Regions from separate parts of the Novosphingobium sp. LASN5T genome, predicted to be linked through region 3. Evidence: riboswitches for the same ligand, from Rfam matches in the RefSeq annotation. Region 3 holds a riboswitch; each other region holds the start of a gene.
The links. Region 3 has a riboswitch for cobalamin ahead of EH199_RS17775 (TonB-dependent receptor domain-containing protein). Riboswitches for the same ligand answer to the same signal wherever they lie in the genome.
Positions count from the first base shown of each region.

Region 1: linked by a shared signal. The riboswitch ahead of EH199_RS05930 (hypothetical protein) and the one ahead of EH199_RS17775 (TonB-dependent receptor domain-containing protein) in region 3 are both predicted to bind cobalamin.
Region 2: linked by a shared signal. The riboswitch ahead of EH199_RS09220 (TonB-dependent siderophore receptor) and the one ahead of EH199_RS17775 (TonB-dependent receptor domain-containing protein) in region 3 are both predicted to bind cobalamin.

Region 1 is NZ_RQSI01000005.1:144,014-150,120, forward strand. It holds gene EH199_RS05925 (TonB-dependent siderophore receptor) at 1-452, opposite strand, end outside; cobalamin riboswitch at 660-851, opposite strand; cobalamin riboswitch at 910-1,111, shown strand; gene EH199_RS05930 (hypothetical protein) at 1,356-1,928, shown strand; gene cobO (cob(I)yrinic acid a,c-diamide adenosyltransferase) at 1,925-2,527, shown strand; gene EH199_RS05940 (cobyrinate a,c-diamide synthase) at 2,524-3,813, shown strand; gene EH199_RS05945 (flavin reductase family protein) at 3,943-4,437, shown strand; gene EH199_RS05950 (heme-binding protein) at 4,465-4,947, opposite strand; gene EH199_RS05955 (PQQ-dependent dehydrogenase, methanol/ethanol family) at 4,974-6,107, opposite strand, start outside.
Region 2 is NZ_RQSI01000011.1:8,000-14,106, forward strand. It holds gene EH199_RS09215 (cell wall hydrolase) at 103-1,473, opposite strand; cobalamin riboswitch at 1,625-1,825, shown strand; gene EH199_RS09220 (TonB-dependent siderophore receptor) at 1,931-3,835, shown strand; gene EH199_RS09225 (ABC transporter substrate-binding protein) at 3,849-4,709, shown strand; gene EH199_RS09230 (iron ABC transporter permease) at 4,706-5,671, shown strand; gene EH199_RS09235 (ABC transporter ATP-binding protein) at 5,671-6,107, shown strand, end outside.
Region 3 is NZ_RQSI01000032.1:28,632-34,738, reverse strand. It holds gene EH199_RS17795 (alpha/beta fold hydrolase) at 1-603, opposite strand, end outside; gene EH199_RS17790 (tautomerase family protein) at 829-1,257, shown strand; gene EH199_RS17785 (SDR family oxidoreductase) at 1,270-2,058, shown strand; gene EH199_RS17780 (TetR/AcrR family transcriptional regulator) at 2,082-2,690, shown strand; cobalamin riboswitch at 3,202-3,438, shown strand; gene EH199_RS17775 (TonB-dependent receptor domain-containing protein) at 3,572-5,647, shown strand; gene EH199_RS17770 (HoxN/HupN/NixA family nickel/cobalt transporter) at 5,729-6,107, shown strand, end outside.

The DNA.
Region 1 (6,107 bases), on a different contig from region 3:
AGGATCGATTGCGGACCGCGCAGGATCTCGATGCGTTCGATGTCATCGACCAGCAGGTTGGCGAAAGCATAGCCGCCGGACGTGGCGGAAGGATCGGACAGGCGCATCCCGTCGATCACCATCACCGACTGGCCAGCGTCCGCGCCACGGATGCGCAGCGACGTGGCGGCGCCGTAACCGCCGTTGCGCGACAGGCTGATGCCCGGCGTGCGGACCAGAAGATCGGTCACGGCCAGCGGCTGCGCCTGGCGGATGGCCGCCTCGTCCAGCACGGTGACGGTGGAGGAGACGCGATCCTGCGCGACCGGCGTGCGCAGCGCGGTGACGACGATGGAGGTGTCGGGAACGGCGTCAGGGGCCGGATCTTCGGGGTAAGGGGCAGCATGGGCGGCCACGGGAAGGCCCAGCGAAAGGGAAAGGGCAGAAACAACGGAACAACGGGTCAGGCGCATGGTGCGGTTCCCTGGATACGAACGGCGATGACCTGCCGCTCGGACCGCAAGGAAAACGCCCGCCGCGCGACGCCCCGGCGAGGTGGCCGGAGGGCACGAGACGACGCTTCCCGCACGGTCTTCCCGGCAGGCAGTGGCTGTCGTTGCGCGAGGGATCGTCCCGCCTTTGGCGCGGGAACCTCGAACGTCCGGTGCACCCTGCCCGAACGAAGAACGACCGCGTCAGGCAGGTCTCCTGGCTCACGGGTCAATGCCGGTCCGGCCGCCTTCTCAGGACGGTGAAGTCCCAATGGCGTGATGGCCGGTCGGCTCGCCGCTTACAGTTGCAGGGGCAGCCGGGGTTTCGCACCCCGTTCCCTTTTGATCCCCTTCCGGGGAACCTGTCGCAGAGCGGCGGATAGCTTCGCGCCGGCGCTGCCGCAAGCGCGAATGCTTGCGGCAGCGCACCGGTTCGCTTATCACCGGCGGCGTAACGGGTGCCCGAAAGGGCTTAATCGGGAAGTCCGGCCGGCGGAAATCCGCCGAATCCGGCACTGCTCCCGCAACTGTGACCGGTGAGCGCATCGCCATCATGCCATTGGGGTTCCGGCCCTGAGAAGGCGGCGACAGGCGCGATGATCCGGGAAGTCAGGAAACCGGCCCGCTATCGTCGTTCCTTCGCGCGGGCGGGATGCACCGGGCGGACGAGGGCTTCTCCCTTGGCGGACGACATAAGTGCGTTTGTTGCCGAAGGGGGCCTGTGATGAACTGCGTCTGACATCCACGACAACCGCAGCAGGCGTGCGCCCCGGCCCCGAGCTTTCGGTTCCGCGCCCGCCCGCGCATCGCAAAGGCCCCCGCGCCGCAGCCGATGGTCGCGTGCGCGGCCACAACGCGAAATCCAACCCGTTCAGGAGACCCCTCATGGTCCGTAATACCCGGTTCGAACTGTCCGTCTTCGGGCTTCTCGCCCTCGTCATGCTCATCACGCGCAGCCATTCGCTGAGCCAGGTCATCCACCTGCCCGATACCAGCCTGGCCAGCTTCTTCGTGCTCGGCTTCTTCGTCCGCCGCGCGGCCGCGTTCGGCGCGCTGTTCCTGCTGGGCTATGCCATCGACGTGGTGGTGATCGGCTGGTTCGGCCAGTCGGCCTTCTGCTTTACGCCCGCCTACGGGATGCTGGTGCCCGCCTATGGCGTGATGTGGCTGGCCGGACGGTACGCGCAGGCCCGGCTGGGCGAAAGCCTGGCCGCCCTGCCGATCATGGCCGTGCTGCTGATCTGCGCCACGTTCGCGTCCGAACTGCTTTCGAGCGGCGGTTTCTACTTCCTCGGCGGCCGCTTCGCCGATCCGACACTCGCGGGCTTCCTGCCCCGCATCGGGCGCTATTTCCCGTCGACGCTGTGGGCGACGCTCGGTTGGAGCGGCCTGGCCGCCGCCGCGTTCTCGCTGCTGTTCCTGATCCGGCCCGAGCTGCGCGAAAGCGAGCGCCGGTGAGCGGGTCCGAAGACAACGCGCACCGCGAGCGCACCCGCCGGCACAAGGCGGTGGTCGACGCCAAAATCGCCGCCGCCACGCGCGACAAGGGCCTGCTGCTGGTGCTGACGGGCAACGGCAAGGGAAAGTCCTCCAGCGCCTTCGGCATGGTCGCGCGCACGCTGGGATACGGTCGCAAGGCGGCCGTGTTCCAGTTCATCAAGGGGGCCGAGAACGTGGGCGAGCGCGCCTTCTTCTCGCGCCATCCCGACGTGATCTGGGAAAAGTGCGGCGAAGGCTTCACCTGGGAAACGCAGGACCGCCAGCGCGATATCGCCGCCGCGCGCGCCGGCTGGGAAAAGGCCAGGGCCGCGCTGGCCGATCCGGCGATCAGCCTCGTGGTGCTGGACGAGCTGACCTACCTCGTCACCTATCGCTATCTCGCGCTCGACGAGATCATTCCCGCGCTGGAAGCGCGACCGGCGATGCAGCACGTCGTCATCACCGGCCGCGCCGCCGACGAGGCGCTGATCGCCGCCGCCGACACCGTCAGCGCGATCCGCGACGTGAAGCACGCCTTCCGCGACGGCGTGCGCGCGCAGGAAGGGATCGACCGGTGAAGGCGGCGCGGTGCCCGGCCCTGCTGGTCAGCGCGCCGGCATCCGGGCAAGGCAAGACGCTGGTGACGGCGGCGCTGGCCCGCCGTCACCGCCAGGCCGGGCGCAAGGTTCGCGTATTCAAGTGCGGCCCGGACTTCCTCGATCCGATGATCCTCGAACGGGCGAGCGGCGCGCCGGTCTATCAGCTCGACCTGTTCATGGTGGGCGAGGCCGGATGCCGCCGCCTGCTAGCCGATGCCGCGCGCGAGGCCGATCTCATCCTCGTCGAAGGGGTGATGGGCCTGTTCGACGGCGATCCGTCCGCCGCCGATCTGGCCGCCCGCTTCGGCCTGCCGGTGCTGGCGGTGGTGGACGGCAGCGCCACGGCGCAGAGCTTCGGCGCGCTGGTCCATGGGCTTGCCTCCTACCGCGACGACGTGCGGGTGATCGCGGCGCTGGCCAACCGCGTTGCGGGAGAGCGTCACGCCGCCATGCTCGGCCAAAGCCTGCGCGGCGGCGTGCAGTGGCTGGGCGCCCTGCCCCGCGATGCCGGGATCGCCTTTCCCGAGCGCCATCTCGGGCTGGTGCAGGCGGACGAGATCGCCGATCTCGACGGGCGCATCGACCGGGCGGCCGCCGCGCTGCCGGGCGACGCCTGCTGGCTGCCGGCGCCGGTGGATTTCGCCGGACACGAAGCCCACACCTCCGCGGGACGCGATCTCGCCGGACTGCGGATTGCCGTCGCGCAGGACGCGGCGTTCGGTTTCCTCTATCCCGCCAACCTCGATTGCCTGCGCGCGATGGGCGCCACGCTGGCGTTCTTCTCGCCCCTCGCCGATGCCACGCTGCCCCCATTCGACGCGCTGTGGCTGCCCGGCGGATACCCGGAACTTCACCTCGACCGGCTGGCCGGCAACCACGCCATGCGCGATGCCATCCGCGCGCACCATGCGGCGGGAAAGGCGGTGCTCGCCGAATGCGGGGGCATGCTCTATTGCCTGGAGGCACTGGACGACGGCAAAGGCGCGCACGCCCCGATGCTGGGCCTGATGCCGGGCCGGGCGACAATGCAGGCGAGCCTTGCCGCGCTGGGATTGCAGGACATGGCCTTGCCCGCGGGCAGCCTGCGCGGCCACACGTTCCACTATTCCAGGATGGATACCCCGTTATCCCCCGTTACCCGGGCCAAAAACCCCGGCGGCCGGACCGGCGAAGCCCTGTTCCGGCAGGGATCGCTGCACGCCACCTACATGCATTTCTATTTCCCCTCCTCGCCCGCCGCTGTCGCCAGCCTGTTCGGGGCATGACCCGGCTGGGTCCTGCACATGAAGACGGACGATTCCTGCGCAGATCGCATATAACCCGCGTGGCGCGATGCGATAAATCCGGCGCAGTTTCGCATCCCGGGATCAGGCAGGCAATCGATGGCAATCAACATGACCACGACCATAGACAGCCGGCTCAAGCGCGTGCTGCGGCACATGCCCGCGCCGGTGGGCATCGTCACCAGCTTCGATCCCGCAACGAACGCACCCGTCGGCCTCGCCATGTCAGCGATCATGCCGGTGTGCCTCGATCCCTGCGCCATGGCCATCTGCGTCAACCGGTCGGGATCGAGCCACGACGCGATGATCCGCGCGGGGCGTTTCTGCATCAACCTGCTGCATGACGCGCATGACGCTCACATGGCGCCGTTCGCCGGTGCGGCCGCGCGCGAGGAACGCTTCGCGCAGGATGACTGGCACCAGCACGGGCCGGTCTGGTTCATCGAAGGGGCGCCCGCGAACATCTTCTGCGACATTCGCGAGCGCGTGCCCTATGGAACCCACGATCTGCTCGTGGGCGAGGTCTACGACCTGTTCGACAACGGCGGCGAGGATATCCTTGGCTGGGCGAACGGTGCGCTCGGCCGGATCAACCCGCTGCGGTAACCTTCCCTGCGAAGGCGCCGGCCATGCTCAATCCGCTTTCGAACCTCCGCTCAGCCCCGCCTGCGCGATGGTCTCGTCTTCATCGGGCGCGCCGCCACTCACGCCGATCCCGCCGATAACCGCGGAGGCCGATGCGATCGGCAGACCGCCGGTGACCATCACCACGTCGGGAACCGACAAGGAAGCGGGCTTCCCACCATCGACCTGCTGTTCCAGCATCCGCGTCGGCACACCGACCGCTGCCGCAGTAATCGCCTTTCCTTCCGCGACCTTGAGGCTCACGAACGAAGCCCCGTCCATCCGCTGAGCCAGGATCACGCGCCCTTCGCGGTTGACCACCACGATGGACACCGCGCGCTGCATGGCGCTGGCCTTGCTGGCAGCCGAAGCCGCCATGCGGATCGCATCCTGCAGCGCCAGCATGGGCCGCACCGTCTGCGCCGCCGCCGGTATGCCCGTGCAGAACAAGCATCCGGCCATGGCCGCCAGAGCAACAAAGAAAATCCGCATCCTTTATTCCCCGCTCAATGCCCCGATCAGTGCATGGTCTTGGCGCCGGCTTCGTCCTTCTTCACCGGCGCGGCCAAATAGGCATGGATCGCCATTGCATCGTCCTTGCTCAGCACATCGGCGAACGAGGCCATGCCCGCGTAAGAATAGGCGCCGCCCAGCACGATCTGCTCGAACACCTCGTGCGTTTCGGGCGCCATCTTCCAGAGATCCGGGTAGCCGCCAGGGCTGTCTGCCGAAGCGTGGCAGCGCAGGCAATTGTGCGCGAAAAGCTGCTGCCCACGCCTGACCTGCTCCTCGCTACCCCGGAACCTTGCGGGAGCGGGCACAAGCGGCGTTGCCACAACGCGCGGCGGCAGCCTGGGCTGGTCACCTCCGATCCGGAAGACCAGGAGGCGCGGCGCGTTGACCCGGTCCATCGCCGCCCATCCCGGCAAAAATGACCGATTCATCGCGCCACCGAACCCGGCCGCGACCGCAACATACTGAGTGCCATCGATCGTGTAGCTCATCGGCGAAGCCAGAATACCGGTGCCGATATTGATCCGGTGCAGCAGCGTGCCACTGCGCCCGTCATAGATGTTGAGATAACCATCGGCCGACCCCTGCATGACCAGGCCGTTGCTGGTGGTCATTGTCCCGCCGCTCCAGAACGGCATGACGCGAGAGGTCCAGGCCACCTTCTGCTTCACCGGGTCCCAGGCTTTCAGCACCTGTTCGAAGCGCGGCGCGGGCTGGCCCGCCAGCACACTGGCATCCTGCGTTCCGCCCCAGGACGCCACGGTCGGGAAAGCGCCGACCGATCCCTGCACGTTGCTGTAGGGGCGATAGGGCGTGGGGGCCATCGAGAAGATCATCGGCGCTTCGAGGACCGGAATATAAACAAGTCCCGTTTCGGGGCTGTAGGACATCGGCGGCCAATTGTGTCCGCCGGCTTCCGAAGGCCAGACCAGCTTGGCCTTTTCCGAAAAGTTCGACTGATCGGAGATGACCGGCCGTCCGGTCTTGAGATCGACGCGATCGGCCCAGGTGACCGTGGTGTATTTCTCGGCCGACAGCAGCTCGCCGGTCAGGCGGTCCAGCACGTAGAAGAACCCGTTCTTGGGCGCCTGCATGATGACCTTGCGCCGCTTCCCGCCGATATCGAGATCGGCCAGGAT
Region 2 (6,107 bases), on a different contig from region 3:
CTGCTCCGGTCCGCAACCGCATCGAGTCCGAAATGACGCGGTTTAGGCGGAATACCGGAATCTTCGTCCCCCACCATCCGTCGCGGACCCCCTCCACGCTGCCTACCCCTGCGGCTGCGCGATCCACTTGCCGCTGTTCTGGTATTCGGGCCGGATCGCGTTGGAGCCGGGCAGGTTCGTTCCCGGCGGATTGGAGCCGGCGGGGTGTGAACCGGCGGGGGGCGATCCCGGCAGCCGGTTGCCCGCGCGGAACACCGTATCGCCGCCGCGCTGCTCGATCGCCGGGGCATAGACGGGCGCGGTGGCGTGGGGCAGCGGCACTTGCCCGAACGCGGCGGACGTCGCGGCCGGCACCGGCGCGGCCTGCTGCTGAAGCGCGGCGAGGCGGCCGTCCTCGTAGGCGCGGGCGAGCGCGACCGGGTCGGCGATGTCGGTGGGCGCGGGCGTCCAGGTGCGCGGATGCGGCGCGGCGATCGGCTCGCCTCCGGCATAGACCGCGTTGAACGCCGCCGGGCGTCCCGCGCCGCCGCTCCAGCGGTAGAAGCGATGCGCGCCGATCGTGCCGATGAAGGCCAGGCTGTCGGCCCAGTAGGGGTGGATCGCGCTGGTGTGGTAATGCGTGGCAAGGCCCACCGGGGCATAGACGTAGCCCGCCAGCGCATCGCGGGCGACGCGCCGCGCGCGCTCCCAGAACGCCACCATCGGCCGGCGCGCCAGCGATCCGTCGCAGGCGAAGCTGAACTGGCAGCCGGGCCGCTCCGATCCCTGATAGACCACGCCGCACACGGTATTGGGGAAGGCGGGATGCGCCACGCGGTTCAGCACCACTTGCGCCACCGCGCGCTGGCCGCTGTCGGGTTCCGAAGCGGCTTCGTAATAGATCGCCGCCGTCAGGCATTGCAGCGCGCGCCACTGGTCCTCGCCGCTGCCGCGCGCGAAGATCGGCCGCGCGGCGGGGCCGGCGGGTTCGACGGCGGACGCGACCTCCTCGTCATCGCGGTGCGCGGCCCAGGCCTGTTCGGCGGCGTTGGGCGCGATCAGCCCGGTATCGTCGGGCGAGACATAGTAGAAGGCCGATCCGGGAAAGCTTTTGCCCGCCTGCTCGAACGGTTGCAGCGCACCCGCTTCGGCCTGCGCAGAGGCGCGGTCGATCCCGCCGGGGCTGCCCCATCCCACCGGGCCGAGCACCATCGCGAAAAGGCCGATCGTGGCCACGCCGGCCAGCCGCTGGCGCAGCATCGACGGGGTCCGCAGCCGGCGTCGCACCGAGACCATGTCGCGCCGGCGGATGCGCGCGGCGAAATCGCGCGGGCGCGGCACAAGGGGGGCGGCATCGGCCATGTCCGCAAGGCCGTCGGCAGGGTTATCGTCGCGGTGGCGGCTGACATCGCCCGCGCGCACGTTCTCCTCCGCAGCCGGGGGCAAGGCCCCGGTCGGCAGGGTGAACGGACGGTAGGCGATCTCCAGCGGCATCGGGTCTTGGACGCGTTCCTTTGCTCTCCTGCGCTAGCGCGCGTGGGCAGACCCCGCACGCACGGCGTTCGCGCCGTCCCAAGGCGGCACAGACCCGCGTCATAGGGTGAATCGGTTAAGACTCTTGCCCGTGCCCCCGTTCGGGGCTACGCGCCGCAGCGACGCCACCGGTGCCCGCAACGGGCCCAGAGGGAATCCGCGAAGGACCAGCACGGTCCCTAACCGGAGCTGCCCCCGCAACTGTATCCGGCGAGCGCCCTGTCCACGATGCCACTGGCCGCACGGCCGGGAAGGCGGGCAGGGGGCGATGACCCGGAGAGCCAGGAGACCTGCCGGTGTGTGGTCGTTCCGCGGCCGGGCGGGGTGTACCGGGCGCACGCGTCGCGAGTTCCGCCCGTTGGCCCGGCGGTCCTCCCGCCATGAACGGCAGTTCGTTCATGGGCTGGGAGTCTGAAGAATGCCGGGCAAATATCTGTTTTTCCTTACCGCATCCCTGTTGGCCGCCGCGCCGGCGTTGGCGCAGGACGATATGGCGCAACCTGCCGCGCCGGCCGTCTCCGCCGATGCGCAGATCACCGTGCTCGCCACGGGCAGCAAGCTCCGGCTCGACCAGACCGGGCAGGCCGTCACCGTCATCACCGCCGAGCAGATCGCGCAGGTGCAGGGCGCGGACCTGACGCGCGTGCTGGAGCGCGTGCCCGGTCTCACCTTCTCGCGCAACGGCGGTCTCGGCACCTTTACCGGCGTGCGCCTGCGCGGCTCCGAAGCCGAACAGGTGCTGGTGCTGATCGATGGCGTGCGCGTGGAGGATGTGTCCTCGCCCTCGGGCGGCTATGATTTCGGCAACCTGTTGACCGGCGGAATCGACCGCATCGACGTGCTGCGCGGCTCGAACTCCGTGGTCTGGGGCAGCGCCGCGATCGGCGGCGTCATCGCGGTGACGACCAAGGAAGTGAACGGCGCGGAAGCCAGCGTCGAATATGGCGCGAAGGAAACGGTCTCCGCCGATGCCGTGGCTGGCGTGGCCAACGATCGCTATGCCTTCTCGCTCAACGGCGGCTACGCGCGCACCGATGGCGTTTCCGCCGCCGCGGTCGGCACCGAGCCGGACGGCTACCGCCAGTGGCGCATCGGCGGGCGCGGGCGCGTGAACCTCACCCCCGATCTCTCGCTCAACGCCGTCGCGCGCTATGCCGACAGTCGGCTCGACATCGACGGTTATCCGCCGCCGACTTACACCGTGTTCGGCGACACGCCAGAATACCAGAAGACCCGCCAGTTCTCCGGCCGCGCCGGGTTCCACTATGCCGGCAGCGCGCTTACGCTCGACGGCGGCTACGCGCTCGCCGATACGCGCCGGAACTATTACGACCCCACCTACGGCGCCGATCCGCAGTACGGCTACAAGGGCCGCAGTCAGCGCGTCGACCTGACCGGCCGCATCGCGCTGCCCGCGCATTTCGCGCTCGATTTCGGCGGGGACAGCGAATGGACGCGCTTCTCTTCCACGTTCGATGCCCAGCGCAGCGCGCGCCTGTCCAGCGGCCACGCGCTGCTCGGCTGGTACACCGACCGGGCCAGCCTTGCCGCCGGCGTGCGCGTGGACGATCACAGCCGCTTCGGCACGCAGGCGACGTTCGGCGCCAACGGCAGCGTCCGCGTGGCGCAGGGGCTGCGCCTGCGCGCCAGCTATGGCGAAGGGTTCAAGGCGCCCACGCTCTACCAGCTCTATTCGGATTACGGGAATCAGGGGCTCAGCCCCGAACGCAGCCGCAGCTATGACGCCGGGGTCGAATACACCACGGCCGATGGCGTGTTCCATGCCTCGGCCACCTGGTTCCGGCGCGATACGCGCAACCTCATCGCCTATGTCTCGTGCTTCTCGGTCACCAGCCCGTTGTGCGCGGACGGGCGCTTCGGCTTCTACGACAACGTCGGCAAGACCCGTGCCGAAGGTGTGGAACTGGAACTGCGCGCCGATGTCAGCCCCACGTTCCGCGCGCAGGCGGTTTATACCTATGACCGCGCCCGCAACCTGACCGTGGCGGACGCGAACTACGGCAAGGCGCTCGCCCGCCGCCCGCGCAACGCGCTGACGCTTTCGGCCGACTGGACCTCGCCGCTCGCTGGCCTGACTTTCGGCGCGGACGTCCGCCTTGTCAGCGACAGCTTCGACGATGCGGGCAACCGCACCCGGCTGGATGGCTACGAGCTGACCACGCTGCGCGCCAGCCTGCCGTTCGGGGATTTCTTCGAACTGTTCGGTCGGGTCGAAAACCTGTTCGATGAAAAGTACCAGACCTCGGCTGGGTATGGCACCTGGGGCCGCTCCGCCTTCATCGGCGCGCGGGTGCGCTATTAAGGCGGGCAACGCCTTGCCTTCCTCCACCCCGCCGGCCATGTGGCGGCGGGGCCGGGGGCTGGCGTTGCTGGCGGCCCTTTCCGCCTGCGCGCCGGCCACGCCTCCGCCTTCGGCCACGCGCGCGCACCCCGCGATCGTTTCGCTGAACCCGTGCAGCGATGCGATCCTGGCCGAAGTGGCCGATCCGGGGCAGGTGCTGGCGCTGTCACACTACAGCCGCGATCCCCGATCGAGTTCGATGGACGTGGCGCTGGCCCGGCGCTTTCCCGCCACGCGCGGCACGGTGGAGGAAGTGCTGGCGCTCCATCCCGATCTCGTGCTGGGCGATACGTTCCTCGGTCCGGCCGCGCGCGCGGCCTATGATCGCCTTGGCATTCCCGTCACGCAGCTTCCCATTGCCATGACCGTGGCCGACAGCCGCGCGCAGGTCCGCCGCATTGCCGCGCTGGCGGGGCATCCGGAGCGCGGCGAGCGGCTCGTCGCGCGGATCGACGCCGCGTTGGCCGCCGCCGCGCCGCCGCCGGGCACGGCCCCCGTGCCCACGGTCGTCTGGCAATCGGGCGGAATCGTGCCCGGCGAAGGCACGCTGATCGCCGATCTGCTCCGCCGCACCGGCTTCGCCAGTTTCAGCGCCGCGCGCGGGATGCGCCAGGCGGACGTGCTGCCGCTGGAACGGATGCTGGCCGATCCGCCACGCCTGATCCTGATCGCGTCCGACGCGCACGGCGATGGCGATCGCCGGCTGCACCATCCGGTTCTTGCCGCGCTGGACGGCACGCGGCGCGAAACGCTCGCGCCCGGCCTCCTCTATTGCGGCGGCCCCACGATCATCCGCGCGGCGGCGCGGCTCCGGCAGGTGCGGGCTTCGCTATGACCGTGCGTCCGGTTCCCCTCCTGCTTGCCGCACTGGCGCTCGCCGTGCCGCTCTCGTTGCTCGCGGGGCAGGTTTGGATCGATCCGCTGGCGCCGGCCGCGCGCAACGCCCTGCCGATCCTGATCGAACTGCGCCTGCCGCGCGCGGTGCTGGCGCTGCTCGTCGGCGGCGGGCTGGGCGCGGCGGGCGCGGCGATGCAGGGCTACTTGCGCAATCCGCTGGCCGATCCGGGGCTGTTCGGCATCGCGCCGATGGCGGCGCTGGGCGCGGTGCTATCGTTCTGGACCGGCTATGCCGCGCAAGGCTGGCTGCTGCCGCTGTTCGCGCTGGCGGGCGCGGCGCTGGGGATGGCGCTGCTGGCGTTGATCGCGGGGCGGACCGGCGGGGTGGCGCTGTTTACGCTCGCGGGAATGATGATCGCCAGCCTGGCCGGCGCGCTTACCAGCCTGGCCATCAGCCTTGCCCCCAATCCCTTCGCGCTCAGCGAGATCGTCACCTGGTTGATGGGCGCGCTGGCCGATCGCGGCTGGCCCGATGTGCTGATCGCGCTGCCGCCCACGTTGCTTGGCCTGCTGGTGCTGCGGCGCACCGGGCCGGCGCTCGATGCGCTCATGCTGGGCGAAAGCGCGGCGCGCTCGCTCGGCGTTGATCCGGCGCGGCTGCTGTGGCGGATGGTCGCGGGCGTGGGCCTCGTCGTCGGCGCGGGCGTGGCGGTCGCCGGGATCATCGGCTTCGTCGGCCTGGTCGTGCCGCACCTCGTCCGTCCCTTTACCGACCGCCGCCCCTCCGCGCTGCTCCTGCCGAGCGCGCTGGCGGGCGCGCTGCTGCTGCTGGTGGCCGATTGCCTGTGCCGCGTGCTGCCGCTGGCGGGCGGCGAACTGCGCCTTGGCATCGCGCTAAGCCTGATCGGCGCGCCGTTCTTCCTGCGCCTGCTGCTGGCGATGCGGCGGGAGATTGCGTGATGCTCGCCGCCAAGCAGGTATCCGTTCCCGGCCGGCTGGAGGCGATCACCACCGCGCTGCGCCCCGGCCAGATCACCGCGATCTGCGGCCCCAACGGCGCGGGCAAGTCCACGCTGCTCGCCTGCCTCGCCGGGCTGCACGCGCCGACGGAAGGCGTCGCGCTGCTCGATGGCCATCCCGTCGCCACGCTGCCGCCGCTCACCCGCGCGCGCGCCATCGGCTTTCTGCCGCAGGACGGCGCGGTCGCCTGGGATGTCACTGTGGAAACGCTCGTCCGGCTCGGCCGCCTGCAGCACCGCGCCGGACCCGAAGCGGACGCCGCCGCGGCGCGGGCTGCCATGGCCGCGCTCGATCTGGAGGGCTTCGCCGCGCGGCCCGTTTCCGCCCTGTCCGGCGGGGAGCGCGCCCGTGCCCTGCTGGCGCGCGTGCTGGCGGG
Region 3 (6,107 bases):
GTCGCGCGCTGCCGCAACTTGCGCCACGATGGATTCCGGCCTTATCGGCGCGTCGAGGTTGGTAGTGCGCTGGTGGCGGCGATCCCAGAATGCCTTGCCCGCAGCGACCGCCGCCTCCGACCGTCCGAAAAACAGAAACAGGAAATCGTCGAGGTTGCCGTTGCCGCGCGCATGTTTTGCAACGTCGGCCTGGTAGGGCGTCGGGTCGCCGCCGCGCGGTCCCGTGCCAACGAGAATGAGCCGGCGCAGGCGATCGCTGTGTTGCTTGGCATAGGCCTGGGCGACCATCCCGCCCATCGAGAAGCCGAGAAGATCGAAACGCTGGAGACCGAGCGCGTCGGCAAAGGCCGCCACGTGGCCGGCCATGGCTTCGATGGTCGGCGGGACGGCGCCGCCCGAAAGGCCCACACCGGCGTTGTCGAACAGGATTACCGGGCGGCCGCGCCCCAATCCGTCGGTCACCGCCGGATCCCAATGGTCGAGCCCACCGGTAAAATGCTGCAGAAAGACCAGCGGCACACCCTGCGCGGCACCAAAGCGGCGATAGGCATAGCGCACGCTATTGGCCTCGACGAAACGTGTCGGCGCATCCCCGTGGCGCATGCCCGCGGATCGCGCGAGGGCGGCCGATGGTAACACGGCGCCGGCGGCCACGATCGCAGCACCACCCAGGCCTAGCACCGCTCGGCGCCCGACGGCTCCAGACACTTTCCGACCCGTTTCATTCAGCGCTTCCATCGACCGCTCCATTTAACATTACAATTGACATGTAATCCGGCAACCTTATCATGACAAGTGTAATCCAATGGTGCCTGACAGGAGAGACCCATGCCGCTCTGGACAATCTATCATCCCGCCGATGCCTATTCGGACAGCGACAAGGCCGAGCTTGCGGAGAAGATCACCGACCTTTACGGCACTGTCATGCCGCGCTTTTACGTGGGGATCGTGTTCCAGCCGATTGACGCCCGCAATTTCTACGTGGCCGGCAAGCCCGCCGACCGGTTCGTGCGGATCGTCATGGAACACATCGCGCGCTCTTTCCCCAGCATCGAGATCAGCCGCCGTTTCATCGATCGCGTCAACACGCTGCTCAAACCCTATGTCGAGGACCGGGGCTTCGACTGGGAGTTCCACATCGACGAGACGCCGTTCGACTACTGGTCCATCAACGGCTATTTTCCGCCGCGCGCCGATACCGAAGACGAAAAAAGGTGGCGCGCCGAAAACCGCCCTTCCCCGCGCACGCACGACTGACGGAGCACGCCCATGTCCGACAGGAAGACCGCCGTCATCACCGGAGCCTCATCGGGCATCGGCGCCGTTTACGCCCAGCGGCTTGCCGCGCAGGGCTATGACCTGCTGCTGGTGGCGCGCCGCGCCGATCGCCTCGCCGACCTTGGCGCAAGGCTGGAAGCCGAATTCGGCATCAGCGTCCAACGCTGGATAGGGGATCTCGCCGATCCGGCCGATCTCGCCCGGCTCGAACGCCGCCTCGAAGAGGAGCCCGTGGCCATGCTGGTGAACAACGCCGGCGCGGGCGGCCTTGGCCCCACGGCCACCACCGGAGCCGACGCGCAGGAAGCGCTGATCCGCCTCAACGTCATCGCGCTCACCCGCCTGTCCATCGCCGCGCTTGCGGGGTTCCGCAAGGCGGGTACCGGCACGCTCGTGAACATCGCCTCGGTCATCGCCTTTGGCCCTTCCGCAGGAGGGGCGTCCTACAGCGGCTCGAAAGCCTTCGTGCTGAACTTCACGCGGTCCCTGCAAATGGAATACGCCAATAGCGACATCCGCATCCAGGCCATCCTGCCGGGGCCGATCCGCACCGAGTTTTTCACGTCGCAGGGTCTCAGCGATTCCGTCTTCCCCGACACCGCCTACCTTTCCGCCGAAGAGCTTGTCGATGCCGCGCTCAGCGGGCTGGAACAGGGCGAGAAAGTGACCATCCCCAGCCTTGGCTCGCCCGCGATCTGGGACGCAATCGAAACCTCGCGCCAGGCGTTCTTCAAGGAAGTGCTCAGCGGGCAAGTCGCCGAACGCTATAAGGGCGGCTAGAATTTCAGGAAGGTGGCGTAAACGTGGCAAAATACAGCGAGGACCATAAGCGCGCGACGCGCGAGGCGATCCTCAAACACGCCGCCGAGCGATTCCGCCGCGAAGGGATCGCGGCGGTGGGTGTACGCCCGCTGATGGCCGACGCCGGCCTCACCCATGGCGGTTTCTACTCCCATTTCGGATCGCGGGCGGATCTGGTTGCCGAGACGCTGGAATATGCCAGCGCGTCGACGCATGCCTACTTCGAGAAAGCCGTTGCCGATTGCCCGGATGACAAGAAGCTCGAGACGATCGTGCGGAGGTATCTGCGCCCGATCCATCGTGACCATATGGGGCTGGGCTGCGCCATCTCCGCGCTTGGCCCCGAAATCGCCCGGGAAAGCGAGGCGACGCGCCACCGCCTAACCCCCCGGAACCTCGGGTTGGTGCGCCTGATCGCGGAGAACCTGCCCGCGGGTGGCGATGCCGACGAGCGTAGCGAGCGGGCCAGCGTTGTTTTCGGGGCCATGCTCGGCACCTTGCAACTCATGCGCATCGAGACCGACCCGGAGATTGCCGCCCGGCTGGCCAAGGCGGGCTGCGAGGCCGCCCTGCGCATCGCTTCGGCGCCCTGGCGTTCCCCGCCTGCCTGACGCGCCTGCTGCACCATCGTTCGGGCAATGCCCTGGCCCGATCAAGGACGGGGCGCGGTATCCTCGATTGTGGACCGGCGTGCAAAAGGGGGGCTGACTCAATTCCGTGCGGATCTGACATTTCCACGCTGCGTGCGGCCAACTCCACCGGGGTCAGCAAGGCGCGCGCGTCGATGACCTTGAAAGCATGGGACGGTATACCAGGTGAACAGAGGCTAGGTATCAGGGAGGGTCTTGAGTGCCGCGAACGGCCGCTATCGGGGCGGCACTTTCCATCACGGCGCATAGACGGCTAGCGACCACTTCCGGTCGTACAGGAGTCCGATGGCCAACGATAGGTTCAGTGAAAACCCGCCATTCAAATCGAGTGCGCGCGGTTGGTGCGCTCTGGCCGTGCCAATGGCAATGGTGGCGCGGGATGCAGTAATCGTTGATTCAATCCCTACTCCAAGCGTTATTGGCTTTTCCGATCACTTCAGTTAGACGAGGGATCGAGAACCGGATCATTCCGGCTTTCATTGATCGCGCCGGTGCCCCCCGCAAGGGGCTTAATCGGGAATGCGGTGCGGAAGCTTGCTTCCAAATCCGTGGCTGTCTCTGCAACTGTAAGCGGATAGCGCGATGTACATCGCTCCTCATTTGAAGGGGCAGCCACTGGGCCGGACGCTAAATCATGCGAGGTCTGGGAAGGCGTGCATCAAGCTGTGACCCGTGAGCCAGGAGACCTGCCGGCGTCTGGTCGCTCTTGCCTTGGTCCAGAGGATGGCTGCGGCACGGTGAACTCCGTCTGAGCGACGAACGAGCGGCTGGGGTCGCATCGGAGACGTGCGTCGGCCACCCATGGCGTCCGGTCGCCGCGCGTGTCGCCCGTTCGCGCGGGTATGCCCCGGCCACGTCGCAAGACGCCGGGGGACTATTTCGTGATCAAGACCATTACTACCAGCAGCGCACTTCCGCTGATCTGTATCGGAACACCGGCCTTTGCCGAAACCTCTGAAAAGGGATCGCAAACAAGCGCGGATGCAGTCGTGGCAGGCAACGACATTGTGGTTTTCGGTCGCGGTGAGGCCATGATCGGCACTGCCAAATCAGCGAGCGAAGGAAGCGTCGGAGGGGCCGATCTCCTCGTGCGGCCTCTTCTCCGCGTGGCCGAACTGCTGGAAGCGGTGCCGGGGCTGGTTGCAGCCCAGCATTCGGGGAGCGGCAAAGCCAACCAGTATTTCCTGCGCGGTTTCAACCTCGACCATGGGTCTGACTTCAGTACTTATATCGATGATGTGCAGATGAACTTTCGTACCCACGGACATGGTCATGGCTATCTCGACCTCAACGGGCTCATTCCGGAGATCGTGGGCCGGGAGGATTTTCGTAAAGGGCCCTACCGCGCCGATGGCGGTGATTTCGCTCTGGCGGGAGCAGCCTATATGACGACCATCAAGGGTTATGACCGGCCATGGGCATCGGCCGAGGCTGGATCATATGGTTGGCGCAGCGTCGCTGCGGGCGGAACATTGCACGACCTGGGTGCTGGAGACCTCACGCTTGTCGCCCAGGCCAAGACCTATGACGGACCGTGGCAGGAACCTGAACGTCTGCGCCACTACTCGGGGTTCGCGAAATATAGGATGCCGACCGGTGCGGGCACATTGGAGGCATCTCTCCATGCCTACCGGGCGACATGGCACCCAACCGAGCAAATCCCCGAGCGCATTATCGGCACGGCGTTGTGTGCGGATGTGTTCTGCTCTCCAGATCCTTCCGCGCGGGGTGAGACGACGCGCCTGGTGGCTAACATCGCGGTCAAGCAACCGACATGGCGCGCCAATGTCTATGCCCAGTTTTATGACTGGTCGATGTTCTCGAACCCCACTTACACCGATCCGGATAGCACAAGCGCGCAGATCAAGCAGTTCGACCGGCGTTGGGTCCTCGGGCTGTCCGCACAAAAACATTGGGAAATCGCTGACAGTCTGGCTGTGAGCCTTGGCACCGAAAACAGATACGACGCCGTCGGGAATGTTGGTGTCGATCGAACGGCTGCCCGCGCATTTCTTGCGTCACTCGGGCACTACCGGGTCGGGGAATTGTCTTCCGCGCTCTACGGCGAAGTCGCTTGGAAACCCTTGGCGGGACTGCGTGTGACAGGTGGTCTTCGCGGGGACTATTATCACTATTCCGTGCGTGCACGAGATTCTGTTGCGGCGTCGCTGGGCGAAGGCAGTGGCTCAGCGTCGATTCTCTCTCCCAAGGCGTCAATCGCCTATCAGGTTACGCCGCATCTTGAACTCTACGCCAACTGGGGCCGTGGATTCCATTCCAATGATGTTCGGGGTGCGGTCAACAGGGACACGCCTGTTCCCGTTCTGGTTCGCGGCATTGGCAAGGAACTGGGAGGACGCATTCAATTCTCAGGGGTCACGTTAACCGCGACTTACTGGTGGCTGCATGTCGGCAGCGAACTTCGTTTCATTGGCGATTCCAATGCTGTTGAACCGTCGGGTGCCAGTGGGCGTCATGGCTATGAAATCGTCGCCTTCTGGCGGCCGTTCCCTTGGCTTGCGCTTGATGGAAACTATACCGCCAGCCATGCGCGCTTCGACAATGGCGATCACATCCCCAATGCATTCGAGAACGCGGCTTCAGCAGGTGCCGCCATCATTCTTGATCCCTGGGAAGCCAGCATTCGGGTGCGCCACCTTGGACCTTCTCCGCTTGTCGAGGACAACAGTGTCCGGGATCGGGGCAGCACGGTCATGAATGCCCGGGCCGCGTGGAAGGGCAAGAAGGTCGAGATATTTGGAGAAGTGCTGAACATCTTCGACAGCCGAGACAAGGACATCGCCTATTATTACGAGTCCTACATCCCCGCCTTTGATGCAGGTGCTCCGGTGGAAGGCCGGTTGAGCCGCGTGGTCGAGCCTCGAACTGTGAGGATTGGCGCAAAGGTCAATTTCTAGCGAAATCCCTTGATGGGCGGCGCTGCGGCACGTCTGCGGCACCGTCCTTCGTTTGTTCATTCCTCAATCGCCGAGCCAATCATGCCCCTCACGAAGACACTGCCGTCCCTGTCTCTGCGCCGACGAATTGGTGCCTTGTTTGCCGGATTGATCGCCGCCAACATTGGCGTCTGGGTCTGGGCATTCAGCCTGTTTCATGCACAGCCGTTGATGCTCGGCACCGCCGTGCTTGCCTGGGGGCTGGGCCTGCGTCACGCGGTTGATGCCGATCATATTGCGGCGATCGACAATGTGACCCGCAAGCTGATGCAGGACGGGCAGCGTCCGGTTTCGGTCGGATTCTGGTTCGCGATCGGGCATTCCGGAATCATTGCCATAGCATCGATCATCATTGCGGTGACGGCCAGCGCGCTGTCGCAGTTTGGCGCTTTCAAGGAAATCGGTGGCGTGATTGCAACCG